DNA from 2 places in the Bacillus sp. 5RYD7K genome. Region 1 is predicted to be linked to the other one. Evidence: predicted binding sites of a transcription regulator. Region 1 holds the regulator's gene; the other holds the start of a gene.
What was found. Region 1 encodes Rex, which represses fermentation and respiration genes when NADH is low (regulators of the CRP and FNR family bind a similar motif). Its sites were predicted from a motif close to TTGTGAAATATTTCACAA; they were not measured.
Positions count from the first base shown of each region.

Region 1 (8,003 bases):
TTGTGTTTTCTTTCGTTACCACAACTTTAGAAGCGCGTCCCAATTGTCCGATTTCAGTAGATTTCAGGTCAAGACCTAAATCTTCTGTGATCACTTCTCCGCCTGTAAGAACAGAGATGTCTTCAAGCATTGCTTTACGGCGGTCACCGAAGCCAGGAGCTTTAACGGCAACAGCGTTGAATGTGCCGCGAAGTTTGTTGACAACGAGTGTAGCAAGAGCTTCACCTTCAACATCTTCAGCGATCAGAAGCAATGGTTTGCCTTGCTGTACAACTTGCTCAAGCACAGGAAGGATTTCTTGGATGTTTGTGATTTTTTTGTCTGTGATTAAGATGTAAGGATTATCAAGAACCGCTTCCATCTTATCAGAGTCAGTCACCATGTAAGGAGATGCATATCCGCGGTCGAATTGCATACCTTCCACAACTTCAAGCTCAGTGGTGAAGCCTTTAGACTCTTCGATTGTGATGACGCCATCGTTTCCTACGCGCTCCATTGCTTCAGCGATAAGGCTTCCGACTTCCTCATCAGCAGCAGAGATCGCAGCAACCTGAGCGATAGACTCTTTGCCTTCGATCGGCTTAGAAATTTCTTTTAAGTTTTCGATTGCAACGGTTACGGCTTGTTCCATACCTTTACGCACGCCGACAGGGTTAGCTCCCGCAGTTACGTTTTTCAGGCCTTCACGGATCATAGCCTGCGCAAGAACTGTTGCAGTCGTTGTACCGTCACCGGCAACGTCGTTTGTTTTGCTGGCTACTTCAGCTACAAGCTTCGCACCCATGTTTTCAAACGCGTCTTCAAGTTCAATTTCTTTTGCGATTGTTACACCGTCATTTGTAATTAATGGAGAACCGAATTTTTTCTCCAGAACCACGTTGCGTCCTTTTGGCCCTAAAGTTACTTTTACAGCGTCAGCAAGCGCATCGACACCGCGAAGCATAGCGCGGCGTGCTTCTTCACTAAACTTAATATCTTTTGCCATGTTAACGAAACCTCCTCGAATTTTTAAAAGTATTTATTTGCTTAGCCGATAACAGCTAAAATGTCGCTTTCACGTAAGATTAAGTATTCAGTACCTTCGTATTTCACTTCAGTACCGGCGTATTTTGAGAAGATAATGCGGTCGCCCTCTTTTACTTCTAAAGCAACGCGCTCTCCGCTTTCCAACACGCGACCTGAACCGGCTGCCACGATTTTGCCTTCTTGCGGCTTTTCTTTTGCAGAATCCGGTAATACGATTCCGCTGGCAGTTTTTTCTTCAGATTCTACGAGTTCAATGACAACGCGATCACCTAATGGCTTTAACAATGTAATAACCTCCTCAATAGTATGAATATGTAATTTTAGCACTCAGCTCTAAAGAGTGCTAACACAATTATTATAATAAAGAATCTCACTTCCAATTTCAAGTCATAAGAATAAAAAATTTTCACGCTTACATCATTCTCTCTTACACTGATTTTCTCCTTTTTTCACGTCTGGTTCACTTGTGTTACAATAAGAACAAATAAGTTGATTTTATAGGATAAAGGAGTACATATCATTTGAGAAAACAGTATTGGTATATCATTTTGACATACGTTATCATGCAGCTTTCCGCATTGATCGGCATTCCTTTAATGTACAAATTCGGCTATGCGGGCGGGCATCCTACGAATGCGAATCTCACCATGGCTCAGGGGATTTATTCCGTCGTAAGCTTTTTTATCTGCCTGATTATCGTTCTCTTGATTTTGAGAACCGCGCCGAAGCAGACATTAAGAAACGGGAAGAAAGCATCCGCCGGCATGTCCGTTCTCTGGGCGGTCGCGGGAATATGGCTCGCTTTATTTTCTCAGGGTATCGCCGGAATGATTGAGCAGTATGTCTTTCACGTGAACAGCGGTTCCGAAAACACGAAAGCCATTCTCAACATTATAAAAGCCATGCCGCTCATGATCATCGTTTCTTCTATCGTCGGGCCGATTCTTGAAGAAATCATTTTCCGGAAGATCATCTTCGGTGTATTATATGAAAAAACGAATTTCTTTTTCGCCGGACTGATCAGTTCCGTCATTTTCGGCATTGTGCATCAGGACCTCACACACCTGCTGCTATATACGGCCATGGGCTTTACCTTTGCGTTCTTGTATGTGCAGACGAAACGGATTATTGTGCCGATATTCGCCCATGTCATGATGAATACCATTGTCGTGGTCATGCAGCTCGGCCCCGCCCAAAAATATATTGAACAGCATAGTGAACAAATGCAATTAATTATTGGAGGATTGTTTGTATGAGGAACCCAATGACTTGGGGCTTGATTTATTTCGCAGTCGGCTGTATCTTTACGTATTTAGCCGCAAGCTCGCCGGGAAGTATGTGGTCTTTTTATTCCATACTGCTGATGGTTTTCGCCGCTTATAATATCAGCATCTCGTTTAAAATGTTCGCTTTCTCATTTAAAGTGAAAAAAAATCAAAAATAAAAGAAAAGCCATTTCTCATCATTGAGAAATGGCTTTTTTTATGCTGATACGTCCTGGTCAGACTCACTGCTGCCGGTCTGCCTTTTCCGGTACGCCGCTTTTGAGATCAGGATACTGATCTCATATAAAATGCAAAGCGGAATCGTAATCATCAAGTGAGACAGCAGCTCAGGCGGCGCAATCATCGCGGCGATCACGAGCAGCACAAAATACGCGTACTTCCTGATCTTCGATAAAAACATCGGCGTGACAACCCCGAGCCTCGTTAAAAACATGATCAGCACCGGCATCTGAAACAGCAGCCCGAACGGAATCGTCAGCTGCAGCAGAAAATGAAAGTACTCGCTGATTCCGATCACTTGGTTGACATCGAGGTCATTCGAGACCCGCTTCATAAAATCAACGACCAGCGGAAATAAAATATAATAAGAAAATGACACACCGCCGACAAACAGCACAATCGAAATCGGAATATAGCTGAGTGTTACTTTGCGCTCCTTCTCATACAGCCCCGGGCTGACAAACGCCCAAATCTGATAGAGAATAATCGGCGAAGTCAAAATGATGCCGATAATAAACGCGAACTGCAAAAAGATAAACAGCGGATCCGTCAGGTTAAAAGCATTAAGGGTGAGCTCTTTTACTTCATCGGCTTTTTGAAGATACACAATGATAGGTTTTGCCAGAAAAAAGCCGGCAATAAAGAAAACCGTAAAGGATAACGCCACAATCAGCAATCGTTTCCGAAGTTCGGCAATATGCTCCACAAGCGTCATTTGATTCACTCTCATACGCGTCATCCTATCTTACTGTTCTTCTTTCTTTTTTTCCTCTTCTTCACCGGCTAATCCCTTAGTGGCGTTCTTAAATTCACGAAGCGTGTCCCCCGCGGCTTTTCCTAACTCGGGAAGCTTCTTCGGACCGAAAATAATCACCGCCACCACACCGATAACAGCCAGGCTTCCAGGACCGATCATGTGCAGCTCCTCCTTTCGTTATTCAATTTCTTCCAAAACAGAATAATGCTTTAAGAAATAAACCAATGATTGAAGCTCTACAGCTAAATCTATATGATGAATTCGAATGTGATCCGGCACATTCAAACGGGCCGGCGTAAAGTTAAGGATTCCCTTGATTCCGAGCGACACGAGCCGATCGGTGATTGACTGCGCGGCAACCGCCGGAACGGTAAGAATCGCCACAGGTTCATCCTTAATGTGAAGTTCTAAATCATTAAGAGCATAGACAGGCACGCCGCCTACCTCAGTTCCTATTTTACTCTGATTCACATCAAAAGCCATAGATATTTTTGTGTTATTATTTTTTGTGAAATTATAGTGAAGAAACGCCGTCCCTAAATTCCCGACACCGATCAAAATGACGTTCGTCGTTTCATCCTGATCCAGTGTTTTTCTGAAAAATGACAGCAGGTAATCCACATTATAGCCGTATCCTTTTTTGCCGAGCGCCCCGAAATAGGAAAAATCCCGGCGGATCGTGGCCGAATCGACTTTTACCGCATCGCTCAGTTCAGCAGATGAAACGCGCTGCTTTCCTGACGCGTGTAAATTCTTTAAAAAGCGGTAATAAAGCGGCAGCCGTTTTGCTGTCGCCTGCGGAATTTTTGATTGATCCTTGTTCATGATTGGTCCTCCACTTTATACTCAGATGCATCTCTTTTAAAATCACCGTTTTTGCCTCCCGTTTTTTCCATGAGGCAGGTCGGGCCGATGACCATTCCTTTATCCAGCGCCTTGCACATGTCATAAACGGTCAAAGCGCAGACTGAAGCGGAAGTTAGCGCTTCCATTTCCACACCTGTACTCCCTTTCGTTTTTACGCTTGCCTGTATATGAAGAACGGCTTCGGAATCCTTTTCCTCCCAGCCGAATGAAATGTCGACGCTGCTTAAAGAAAGCGGGTGGCACATCGGGATAATCGCTGAGGTCTGCTTTGCAGCCATGATTCCGGCCACCTGTGCGACAGCCAGTACGTCTCCTTTTCCGATCTCGCGGTTTTTGATTCTGCTGTACACGTCATGCTTCATGTGTACGCTGGATATCGCAGCGGCAGTACGGACTGTTGAAGATTTATCGCTTATATCCACCATGCGGGCACGGCCTTCTTCATTAAAATGAGAAAATCCATTCATATTTAAACTCTCCTTACTTCTGATCATACACTATTTTCTCCCTGATGTCTTATCCTATAATGTTCCAATTCTGATGTATTGTTTGCTGACAGCAGGTTGATAAGCTACACTTAACTTATTATAACAGAGGTGAAATAATATGATGATCTTACAAATTAATCAGCTGTCCAAATCTTTTGGCGCTGATCCTATTTTAAACAATATAAAGCTTGAAGTCAGATCTCGGGATCGCATCGCCATTGTAGGCAGAAACGGAGCCGGCAAATCAACTCTCCTTAAAATTATCGCAGGTCACCTTTCATATGAAAAGGGTGAATTAATCAAACCGAAAGAATTAACGATGGGATATCTTGCCCAGCACACAGGCTTGGAATCCCAGCTTACCATAAAAGAAGAACTGCTGAGTGTTTTTGATTTCCTGAAAGCAATGGAAAAAGAAATGCGTTCTATTGAAGAAAAGATGGCTACGGCCGCCCCCGCGGAGCTTGAGACACTGATGAAAACCTATGACAGGCTTCAGCAGGACTTCAAGGATAAAGGCGGCTATCAGTATGAAGCGGACGTCCGTTCTATCCTTCACGGCCTCGGTTTCGGAAAATTTGACGATTCCGTGAAAGTGCAAAGCCTGAGCGGCGGTCAGAAAACAAGACTTGCACTCGGCAAGCTTTTGCTGACCCAGCCTGATCTGCTTATTTTGGATGAACCGACGAACCATCTCGACATCGACACGCTTACATGGCTTGAGCATTATTTACAGGGATATTCAGGCGCCATCCTGATTGTCTCCCACGACAGATACTTTCTTGATAAAGTCGTCAGCCAAGTGTACGAGGTCTCACGGACAGAAAGCAAAAAATACCTCGGCAACTACAGCGCCTATTTAGAACAAAAAGCTGAGCAGTATGAGAAAGACCTGAAGCTGTATGAAAAACAGCAGGACGAAATCGCCAAGCTCCAAGATTTTGTCGACCGCAATCTGGCCAGAGCATCAACAACAAAAAGAGCCCAAAGCAGACGAAAGCAGCTTGAACGGATGGACGTCATGGCAAAGCCGCTCGGTGATGAAAAATCAGCCGCCTTCCGTTTTGACATTACAAAACAGAGCGGAAACGACGTCCTTCGCGTACAGGATGTTTCCATCAGCTATGACGGCCAGCCGCCGCTTTTGAAAAACCTGACCTTCGGCATTACAAGAGGGGAAAGCGCCGCCCTCGTCGGACCGAACGGGATCGGCAAGTCAACCCTGCTGAAAGCCATTAACAATACGCTCAGTCCGAAATCCGGGTCGATCACGTACGGTTCCAATGTCACAATCGGCTATTATGATCAGGAGCAGGCCGAACTGACCTCATCCAAACGCGTTTTGGACGAGCTGTGGGATGAATATCCGGACATGCCGGAAAAAGAGATCAGGACATGCCTCGGCAACTTTCTGTTCAGCGGAGACGATGTCCTGAAACCTGTCCGTTCTCTAAGCGGCGGTGAGAAAGCAAGAGTTGCGCTTGCCAAGCTGATGCTGCAAAAAGCAAACTTTCTCATCCTTGATGAACCGACAAACCACCTTGATCTGGACAGTAAAGAAGTGCTGGAAAACGCCCTGATTGACTATCCGGGAACACTGTTATTTGTATCGCATGACCGCTACTTTATTAACAGGATCGCCACAAGGGTGCTGGAGCTGTCTCCGGATCATGCAGAAGAATATTTGGGTGACTATGACTATTACACCGAGAAAAAAGCCCAGCAGCTGGAATTGGAAGAAATGAAACGGCAGGAAAAAGAGCAAGCACAACCTGCCGGCAAGGTAAAACAGGACACGAAAAGAACATACGAGGAAGAAAAAGAATGGAAAAAGAAAGAACGGCAGCGCCTGAGACGCATTGAAGAAATCGAAGCAGCGGTCTCATCCGCCGAAGAGAAAATCAGCGCCAATGAGGAGCTGCTGTGCGACCCTGACGTGTATCAGGATCATGAAAAGGTACAGACCATTCACTCAGAGAACGAAGCTCTGAATCAAGAGCTGGAACGATTATTAGCAGAGTGGGAAGAACTCTCCTCAGAAGAATAGAAAAAGTCAAGCACCTCTTTAAGGGGTGCTTTTTTATCCACAGCTTTTCTCCTTGCCTGCTATTTAAGTAAGCGCTTTATACACACTATCCACAAAATTTTCTGACTTTATCCACTTTACTAACAACTTTTAGATCCTTATCCAGCCTGGATTTCTGAATATATTCACAATCCTGTGGATATGTTAGAATTATCTGTTAATAAATTAAAAAAGCCTCACGTTTTACAACGTGAGACGATCAAAAGATGTTAATTCCAAGCCGGGCTGTCCGTTCATATCATATGAACCCCGGATTCCCTTTTCAAAAGCAACGGTTCCGGCAGCCGCAATCATCGCTGCATTGTCCGTGCATAAAGAAAGCGGCGGGATAACAAGCTCAGGATCTCCCGGATGGCTGAATTCCTGCTGCAGAGCGGCTCTCAGCCCTTTGTTGGCAGCTACGCCTCCCGCAAGCAACACTTGTTTAACCCCGTATTCTTTTGCGGCCTTAGAGGTTTTTGCCGTCAGTACATCAATGACACTCTGCTGAAAGCTTGCGGCAAGATCCTCAGGAGGAATCACCTCATTTTTTTGCGAGGCGTTATGGAGTGTGTTAATCACGGCTGATTTCAGCCCGCTGAAGCTGAAATTGTAAGATCCCTCATCCAGCCACGCACGCGGAAGCGGAATAGAATCTGTTCCCACAGCAGCCAGCTTATCAATCTGCGGCCCTCCCGGATAAGGAAGCCCCATCGTTCTTGCCACTTTGTCGTAAGCTTCGCCTGCGGCATCGTCCAGCGTTTCTCCGATAACCTCGAATGAACCGTGCTCTTCCATATAAACCAATTCCGTATGTCCGCCCGACACAACCAAAGCAAGCGCCGGGAACTGAAGCTCCTCTACCAGTCTGTTTGCATAAATATGGCCCGCAATGTGATGGACGCCGACTAACGGTATTTGATGGGCAAAGCTTAACGCCTTTGCCGCATTGACTCCGATTAACAGGGCTCCGACAAGTCCGGGTCCTTCCGTTACCGCAATCGCATCGAGATCACCAAAGCCCATCTCCGCTTTTAAAAGAGCTTCCTCAATCACTAGGGTAATCTGCTCCACATGATGTCTGGACGCAATTTCAGGCACGACCCCGCCGAACCGTTTATGGCTTTCAATTTGCGAAGCGACTACGTTTGAAACGATTTCTTTACCGTTTTTCACGACTGAAGCCGCTGTTTCATCACAGCTTGTTTCAATTCCTAATACATAAATATCTTGTTTTTCACTCATGTAATGTCACCCACATTAATAACGCATCTTCCCCGTTATCTGTATAGTAT
Region 1 covers NZ_CP191200.1:263,673-271,675, forward strand. Annotated here, with positions in the region: gene groL (chaperonin GroEL) at 1-985, opposite strand, end outside; gene groES (co-chaperone GroES) at 1,027-1,311, opposite strand; gene ACQE26_RS01190 (CPBP family intramembrane glutamic endopeptidase) at 1,548-2,282, shown strand; gene ACQE26_RS01195 (YdiK family protein) at 2,279-2,470, shown strand; gene tatC (twin-arginine translocase subunit TatC) at 2,509-3,270, opposite strand; gene tatAY (sec-independent protein translocase protein TatAY) at 3,277-3,447, opposite strand; gene ACQE26_RS01210 (redox-sensing transcriptional repressor Rex) at 3,466-4,113, opposite strand; gene moaC (cyclic pyranopterin monophosphate synthase MoaC) at 4,110-4,622, opposite strand; gene ACQE26_RS01220 (ABC-F family ATP-binding cassette domain-containing protein) at 4,762-6,690, shown strand; gene tsaD (tRNA (adenosine(37)-N6)-threonylcarbamoyltransferase complex transferase subunit TsaD) at 6,913-7,953, opposite strand; gene rimI (ribosomal protein S18-alanine N-acetyltransferase) at 7,946-8,003, opposite strand, start outside.

Region 2 (8,003 bases), 770 kb from region 1:
GAACGAAGGTGATGGACTTTATCATTGAAGGGCTGAATACGAAAAAAGCGGTGACGATCATATCTGAGCATAAGCACGAAATCGCTGAGCAGGTCAACACGCTTATGGACAGAGGGGTGACGCTGCTGTCGGGTAAAGGGAATTACACGGGGCAGTCGAAAGAAATTTTATATATCGTCATCCAGAAACAAGAGCTCTCCATGCTCAAGAAAATTATTAAAAGCTGTGATACAAAGGCGTTTGTCATTGTTCATGATGTGCGTGACGTCTTTGGTGAAGGCTTCGTCGATATCTCTAAATAAAAAAGATCCCTCTGCCGGTGCGGAGGGTTTTTTATATACCGGGGAGAAACGGTAATGATCCGTTTCCCGGGAAATAGCCGGAAAGCTGTTTCTAAAATGAAGTAGATACAACCCGCCGGACGTTTTATACTGAAAATATAATAGAGCGATAGAGAGGAGCGCATATGAACCCGTTATTGGCAATTTACCCGAGGGCTGTGCTGTCTGATACGTGCTGTGCGGCAGAGGATGTCTTTTGTTTTTATGATGAGAAGAGGCGGGTCTATGTCGCCATTCCGAAGGAGGATATCACCCCGAAGGAGAAACTGCTTTTGGAATCGTTTTTGACACCTGCTGAAGAGAAAGGCGTTTTTTTTGCAGAGACGGCGGAAGCAAAGAGGTGGCGGCGTTTTCTGCTGGAAGAGGGTCCGGTTCCTGACGTCAAAGAGTTTCGTGTCCGTTTTATTCATTATGACTTAATGGGGGAACGGAACTGGGGGGTGTTTACGGAAGCGTTGCGCCATTTTTGGCCGATTCCGTATACCGTTGTCCGGACGGGAAGGGATCAGGGCGTGATTGTAGAGGAAGAAAAGCTTGAAGCCCCTGATCCGGATGATATCGCATCTTTTGTAAAGGTTTCTGAATGCGATTTTTATTTCAGAGTCCGTTTCTTCATCGGGAGGTATTACGGTGCCGGGGAACGTCTGCGCCTTCATTATCGGAGAGAACAGCAATATTTTCAGATTGGAAGGCGTCATCTCCCGCAGCTGAGCACGCTGACCGCGGAAACGGTATTTCCGGCCATGCTCTCGGAAGAAAGCCGAGATAAGCTCTCTGCATTGCTTCACGAAGAGGCGGTGTTGCTGTTTCAGAAAGAACCGGAGCTGAAGCATACGATTCAGACTTTTATTGAACATAACTCAAACATGTCGCTCACATCGAAAAAACTGCATTTGCACCGCAACAGTCTTCAATATCGGATTGATAAATTTGCGGAACGCTCAGGTATTGATATTAAGACATATCGGGGCGCCCTGCTGGCTTATTTCATTTGCCTGCAGTATGAAAAATCACAGTAAATGGGAAATGTGCACGAAGGCTGCCGGCTTTTTTTATGAACATTGCCTATACACGCCGCCGCCGGAGGCTGTTACAATCCTATTTAAGAAAGCGTTTACAAATAAAGGGGGATATACATGGCGGAACTTCGGCTCGAGCATATTTATAAGTATTACGATCAAAAAGAAGCGGCTGTCGATGATTTTAACCTTCATATTAAAGATAAAGAGTTTATCGTGTTTGTCGGTCCGTCGGGATGCGGAAAGTCGACAACATTGCGGATGGTTGCCGGGCTGGAAGACATCTCGAAGGGCGATTTTTATATCGGAGACACGAGGGTGAATGATATCGCTCCTAAAGACAGGGATATCGCCATGGTGTTCCAAAACTATGCGCTGTATCCGCATATGACGGTCTATGATAATATCGCTTTCGGTCTGAAGCTGAGAAAGATGCCGAAACCGGAGATTAAAAAACGGGTCGAAGAAGCAGCGAAAATGCTGGGGCTCACAGAGTATCTGCACCGCAAACCGAAGGCGCTCTCCGGCGGGCAGCGGCAGCGTGTTGCATTAGGACGGGCGATCGTCAGGGACGCCAAAGTGTTTTTAATGGATGAGCCGCTGTCAAATCTGGATGCAAAGCTTCGGGTGCAGATGCGGGCTGAAATTATTAAGCTCCATCAAAGACTGCAAACAACTACGATCTATGTGACGCACGACCAAACAGAGGCGCTGACGATGGCGACACGCATTGTAGTCATGAAGGATGGGAAGATTCAGCAGATCGGCACGCCGAAAGAAGTCTATGAACATCCGGAAAACGTTTTTGTCGGCGGGTTCATCGGCTCCCCCGCGATGAACTTTTTTAAAGGGAAGCTGACTGACGGCGCCATTCAGATCGGTTCGGCCGCTCTCAGCGTGCCGGAAGGGAAAATGAAAATGCTCCGGGAAAAAGGCTATGCCGGTAAAGATGTGATCTTCGGCATCCGCCCGGAAGACATACATGACGAGCTGATTGTGGTAGAATCCTATAAGAATTCATCCATCACAGCTAAAATCAATGTCGCGGAATTGCTCGGGTCAGAAATTATGGTTTATTCCCGGATCGGGGATCAGGATTTTATCGCCCGGATTGATGCTCGCCATGACATTCATGCCGGTGAGGAATTGACTGTCGCTTTCGACATGAATAAAGCTCATTTTTTCGACAGTGAAACAGAAATCAGAATCCGCTCATGACGCAAAGCCGGACAGCTGGATGTCCGGCTTTTTTGATGTAACAATTTTTGCCCGTCGACCGATATAAAAAGTAAATAGTAGACAGAAAGCAGGAAAACCATGAAACGCATGATTACGTGCATGTGCCTTTTGGCTGCTCTGTTAACGCTTGCCGCCTGTTCGGACCATGAGGCAAGTGCCGAAGAGAGCATTCCGAAGGCAGAAGCGCACCACGATAAAAAGTCTGTAAAGCGCCAAATCAAAAAGGAGCCGGATACGTCCGCCTGGGTTAAAACGAAAGGAACGGCGAGACTGCCGATTCTGATGTACCACAGCATTTCTGAGGGAAACAGCCTGCGTGTGCCGAAGGAAGAATTCCAGCAGCATATGAAGTGGCTTCATGATCACGGCTATTATACGATGACTCCGGAAGAAGCCTATCTGATGCTGACGGAGGATAGAGAGCCGCGTGAGAAATGCGTTCTGATCACATTTGATGACGGCTATACCGACAATGTCAAAGCGGCGTATCCCATTTTAAAGAAATATAAGATGAAAGCGACTATCTTCATGATCGGTAACTTTATCGGACATAAAAATCACCTGACTGAGAAGCAGATGAAGGAGATGGCCGCAAACGGCATTTCCATTCAAAGCCATACGATGAACCATCTCGAATTGAACGGGCTCACGCCTCAGCAGCAGCGACGCGAAATGGCGGACTCTAAGCGTCTATTTGACCAAATGTTCGGGCAGCGGACGTCTGTAATCAGTTACCCTGTCGGACGATATAATAAGGAAACATTAAAAGCCGCAGCTGCTGCAGGCTACCGTATGGCGGTCACGACGGAGCCGGGAGCGGCATCGAGAGATCAGGGGCTTTACTCGCTTCACCGTGTCCGTGTGTCGCCGGACATGTCCGGTACGGCATTCGGCTCTTATATCCAAAATGTGATGAAATAACAGAGCCTCCGCATATGGCGGAGGCTTTTTTCCGTTTAATAGAATTGATGAAGCAACAGGAGGGTGACGCTCACGGTAATCGCCCCGCCGATTCTGGTCGACACTTGGGCAAACGGCATAAGCTCAAGCCGTTCAGCGGCGCTTAAGATCGCGACGTCGCCTGTGCCGCCCTGACCGGAATGGCAGGCATTGATGATCGCTGTCTCAATCGGGTACAGGTTCAGCCATTTACCGGTCAGAAAACCGACGGCTATCATCGTAATGACAATGGATAAAATGGTAATGATATTGCTGATATTAAACGCTGCAATCAGTTTGTCCCACGGTGTCATTGAAACGCCGATCGCAAATAAGAGCGGATACGTCACGGCTGTCGAGAAAAAACGCGAAACGCCGAAAGCTCCGTTTTCAATCGAGGCCGGCGCCAGCCTGAACAGCTTAATAAGCACGGCAAGGACGAGCATCACGACAGGAGCCGGAAGCTGAAAGAAATCATGCGCCAGCATGCCGACCAAATACAGGGAAACCGCTAAAATCCCCCCCGAAGCGAAAAAAGACAGATTAAACGCATTGTCATTGGCCGGCTGTTCCAATACAGGAGCGGATTGATCAGACTTATCAACCTTCCCATTGCCCGTCCATTCCGGCTTGCGTTTCCCGATGACGTTCAGCAAACCCGATAACATAATGGCACACAGGCTGCCGAGCATGATGGACGGCAGCACAAGCGCAAAGGCATCTCCCTGGGACATCGGCATCATATCGGAGTAGCCGATGGATAAAGGAATCGCGCCCTCGCCGACACCTCCCGCCATAATCGGGACGACAATATAAAGCAGTGTGTGCTGAAAACCGAGCCCGAGCAGCGTCCCGACGCATAAGCCGACGATGGCGGCCGCGATCGAGCCGGCGATCAGCGGAATGAAAATCTTGACGAAAGCTTTGACGAGAGTCTCTCTTTTCATCCCCAGAATACTGCCGACGACGATACCGGCAATAAATAGATAGAGAAAGTTAGAGTTTTCTGTGAATTCTGTTGTTGATGTAATAATATCTTTCGGAAGCAGGTGATAGTAGACGACAGCGGACGGAATAAAGGTTGCGAGGATCGCAGGGCCGCCGATGGAACGCACGATCGGAATGGATTTTCCGATCTGGCCGAAGGTAAATCCGAAAAAACTCATGACGGCAATCGATGTCAGGATGTCGCTTTTTACATCGTGTTTCATGACAAACACCGTAATAAGCAAGAAGAGCAGGATATAGATAGGAAGAGGAATAATGCCGATTCTTATATTCATTGCTCTGGCAAACCAATTATCAGTCCGTTGCTGTTTTGGGATTGAATCCGTTTGCAAATTTGGTTGAAGTTCTCCCATGCTTGTTCCCCCAGTCGTTATGTAGTGAAAAATATCCCCATTTAAAGTATACTAAAAAATTTAAATTTTTCATATATTAAGAATTTACTAGAAAACTTGCTTTCCCCTCTTTTCTTTCTCAAAAAGGCGATTTGGCGGCCTTTCTCGCTGAATAAAGCATTTTGTTCGCCACACGAATAAAAAAGAGGTACGATATGGAAGGGACAAAAATCCTAGGTGCCGACATAAAGTCTCTACAAATTCGACATTAATCGGTCACAATTTCAGCCTATTTTTAGGTATATCGATCTTTTTTTTTAGGCGGAATCGTTGTAAAGTAATGATATTGAATCATTTCTATGACAGCCGCTGCCCCCCAGGGAGTGCAGGCTGATAATTCATTAGTTTTGACAAATTTGTGAAACATTGAGCAAATATATCATTTCTTGTGAAATACCGAGCAATGGTTTTGTCGTGTTTGTGAAATGTTGAGCAATTTACCAGATTGGAGGAAAAACATCATGAGTGAGTTGGTTTTAGCCCGCATACAATTTGCATCTACAACATTGTTTCACTTCCTGTTTGTGCCTATGTCTATCGGGCTTGTGTTTATGGTTGCTTTGATGGAGACGCTTTATGTTGTCAAAAAACAAGAGACCTATCTCAAAATGGCTAAATTTTGGGGACATCTCTTTTTAATTAACTTTGCTGTCGGCGTCGTCACAGGGATTCTTCAGGAATTCCAGTTTGGATTGAACTGGTCTGATTATTCTCGTTTTGTCGGAGACGTATTTGGAGCTCCGCTTGCGGTTGAAGCGCTTTTGGCGTTTTTTATGGAGTCTATTTTTATCGGATTATGGATTTTCGGCTGGGACCGTTTATCTAAAAAAGTGCATTTGCTTTGCATTTGGCTTGTATCCTTCGGGACAATTATGTCATCTTTCTGGATTTTGACGGCAAACTCATTCATGCAGGAGCCGGTCGGCTTTGCGATTAAAAACGGCCGCGCGGAAATGAATGATTTCGGGGCGCTTTTGACAAACCCTCAGCTTTGGGTTGAATTCCCTCACGTCATTTTCGGGGCGCTTGCAACTGGTGCTTTCTTTATCGCCGGTGTCAGCGCATATAAATTATTGAAGAAAAAAGAAGTGCCTTTCTTCCATAAATCTTTCAAGCTTTCAATGATTGTCGGTCTGATCGCCGGTATCGGCGTTGCGTTCAGCGGACATATGCAGGCTGAGCATTTAATGGAATCGCAGCCGATGAAAATGGCCGCCAGTGAAGCGCTTTGGGATGACAGCGGTGATCCTGCCGCATGGACGGCTTTTGCGAACATTGATACGAATAAAGAAAAAAACACATCAGAAATTTCAATTCCTTACGCACTCAGCTACTTGGCTTATCAGAAGTTCAGCGGCAGTGTTAAAGGGATGAAAACTCTTCAAAAAGAATACGAAAAAACGTACGGAAAAGGCGACTATATCCCGCCTGTTAAAACGACGTTCTGGAGCTTCCGCATCATGGCGGGTGCTGGCGCGCTTATGATTTTCGCCGCGATTGCCGGCTTTATTCTGAACCGCCGCAAAAAGCTTCATACAAGCAAGTGGTATTTACGGGGCATGATCGCACTGATCGCATTCCCGTTCATTGCGAACTCTGCCGGATGGATTATGACTGAAATCGGCCGCCAGCCGTGGACGGTCATGGGGCAATTGACGACCGCACAATCCGTTTCGCCTAACGTAACGACGGGATCTCTGCTGTTTTCAATTATCAGCTTCGGCGTCATGTACTTGATTTTAGGCGCGCTGCTTGTTTTCCTATTCGTTCGTGAAATTAAAAAAGGTGCGGACCATGATGATCACAAGGATGTTCCTGTATCAACAGATCCGTTCAGTCAGGAGGTCTACCATGGGGTCACTTCATGATCTTTGGTTTATACTCGTTTCGATTTTGTTTGTCGGATTTTTCTTTTTAGAAGGTTTTGATTTCGGTGTCGGCATTTCGACCCGATTTCTTGGCCATAATGAATTAGAACGCAGAGTGCTGGTTAACACCATCGGCCCGTTCTGGGATGCGAATGAGGTGTGGCTGATCACAGGTACGGGAGCGATTTTCGCGGCATTCCCGAACTGGTATGCAACGATGCTCAGCGGATATTACATTCCGTTTATCATCATTCTTCTTGCCTTGATGGGCCGCGGCGTGGCATTTGAATTCCGCGGGCAAGTGAACAATCTGAAATGGGTCAAAACATGGGACTGGGTAATTTTCTTCGGAAGCCTTATCCCGCCGTTTGTATTCGGCCTTATCTTTACAAGCTTGTTCCGCGGTGTGCCGATTGACGGACACATGAACATTCACGCTGGTTTTTCAGATATTGTGAACGTGTATTCCGTTCTTGGCGGAGCAGCCGTCACCCTTCTTTCATTCCTGCACGGTTTAATGTTTATCACCCTGCGCACGATCGGTGATTTACAAGAGCGTGCGAGAAAAATGGCAAAACGCGTAATCGGTGTTATCTTTCTTGTTGTACTTGCTTTCTTTGCGATGTCTGCATACGATACGGATATGTTTACACGCCGGGCAAACATCACGATTCCAATATTCGTGCTGATTGTCATCTGCAACGTTCTTGCCATTGTGTTCATGAGCAAGAAAAAAGACGGCTGGGCATTCGGTATGACCGGCGCGGGTCTCGCTTTGACAGTCGCGATGATTTTTATCTCCCTGTTCCCGCGCGTCATGGTCAGCTCGCTGAAAAGCGCGTATGACTTAACAGTAGCTAACGCGTCTTCCGGTGATTATTCACTTAAAGTCATGACAATTGTCGCACTGACTCTGCTGCCGTTTGTCATCGGCAGTCAGATCTGGAGCTATTATGTCTTCCGGAAACGCGTCAGCCATAAGGAGCCTATGACTTATTAATGGGAAAAGACCTGTTTCTTTATAAAGGAATGAAGCGGATTCTTGCGATCATTACGGGATTAACGATCATACAAACGGCCGCCATTATCTTGCAGGCGGAATGGCTGAGCCAGGCGGTAACCGGATTATTTAACGGGAAGCGGATTGCTTCTCTTTATCCGGTTATCGGCTTTTTCCTGCTTGCGTTTTTGGTCCGG
Region 2 covers NZ_CP191200.1:1,033,776-1,041,778, forward strand. Annotated here, with positions in the region: gene ACQE26_RS05210 (YitT family protein) at 1-302, shown strand, start outside; gene ACQE26_RS05215 (PucR family transcriptional regulator) at 467-1,360, shown strand; gene ACQE26_RS05220 (ABC transporter ATP-binding protein) at 1,478-2,578, shown strand; gene ACQE26_RS05225 (polysaccharide deacetylase family protein) at 2,678-3,520, shown strand; gene cimH (citrate/malate transporter CimH) at 3,556-4,899, opposite strand; gene ACQE26_RS05235 (cytochrome ubiquinol oxidase subunit I) at 5,400-6,806, shown strand; gene cydB (cytochrome d ubiquinol oxidase subunit II) at 6,790-7,806, shown strand; gene cydD (thiol reductant ABC exporter subunit CydD) at 7,806-8,003, shown strand, end outside.
Region 2: ACQE26_RS05235 (cytochrome ubiquinol oxidase subunit I) is a predicted target of Rex. The motif match lies at 5,295-5,312, and genes of this name have one in related genera.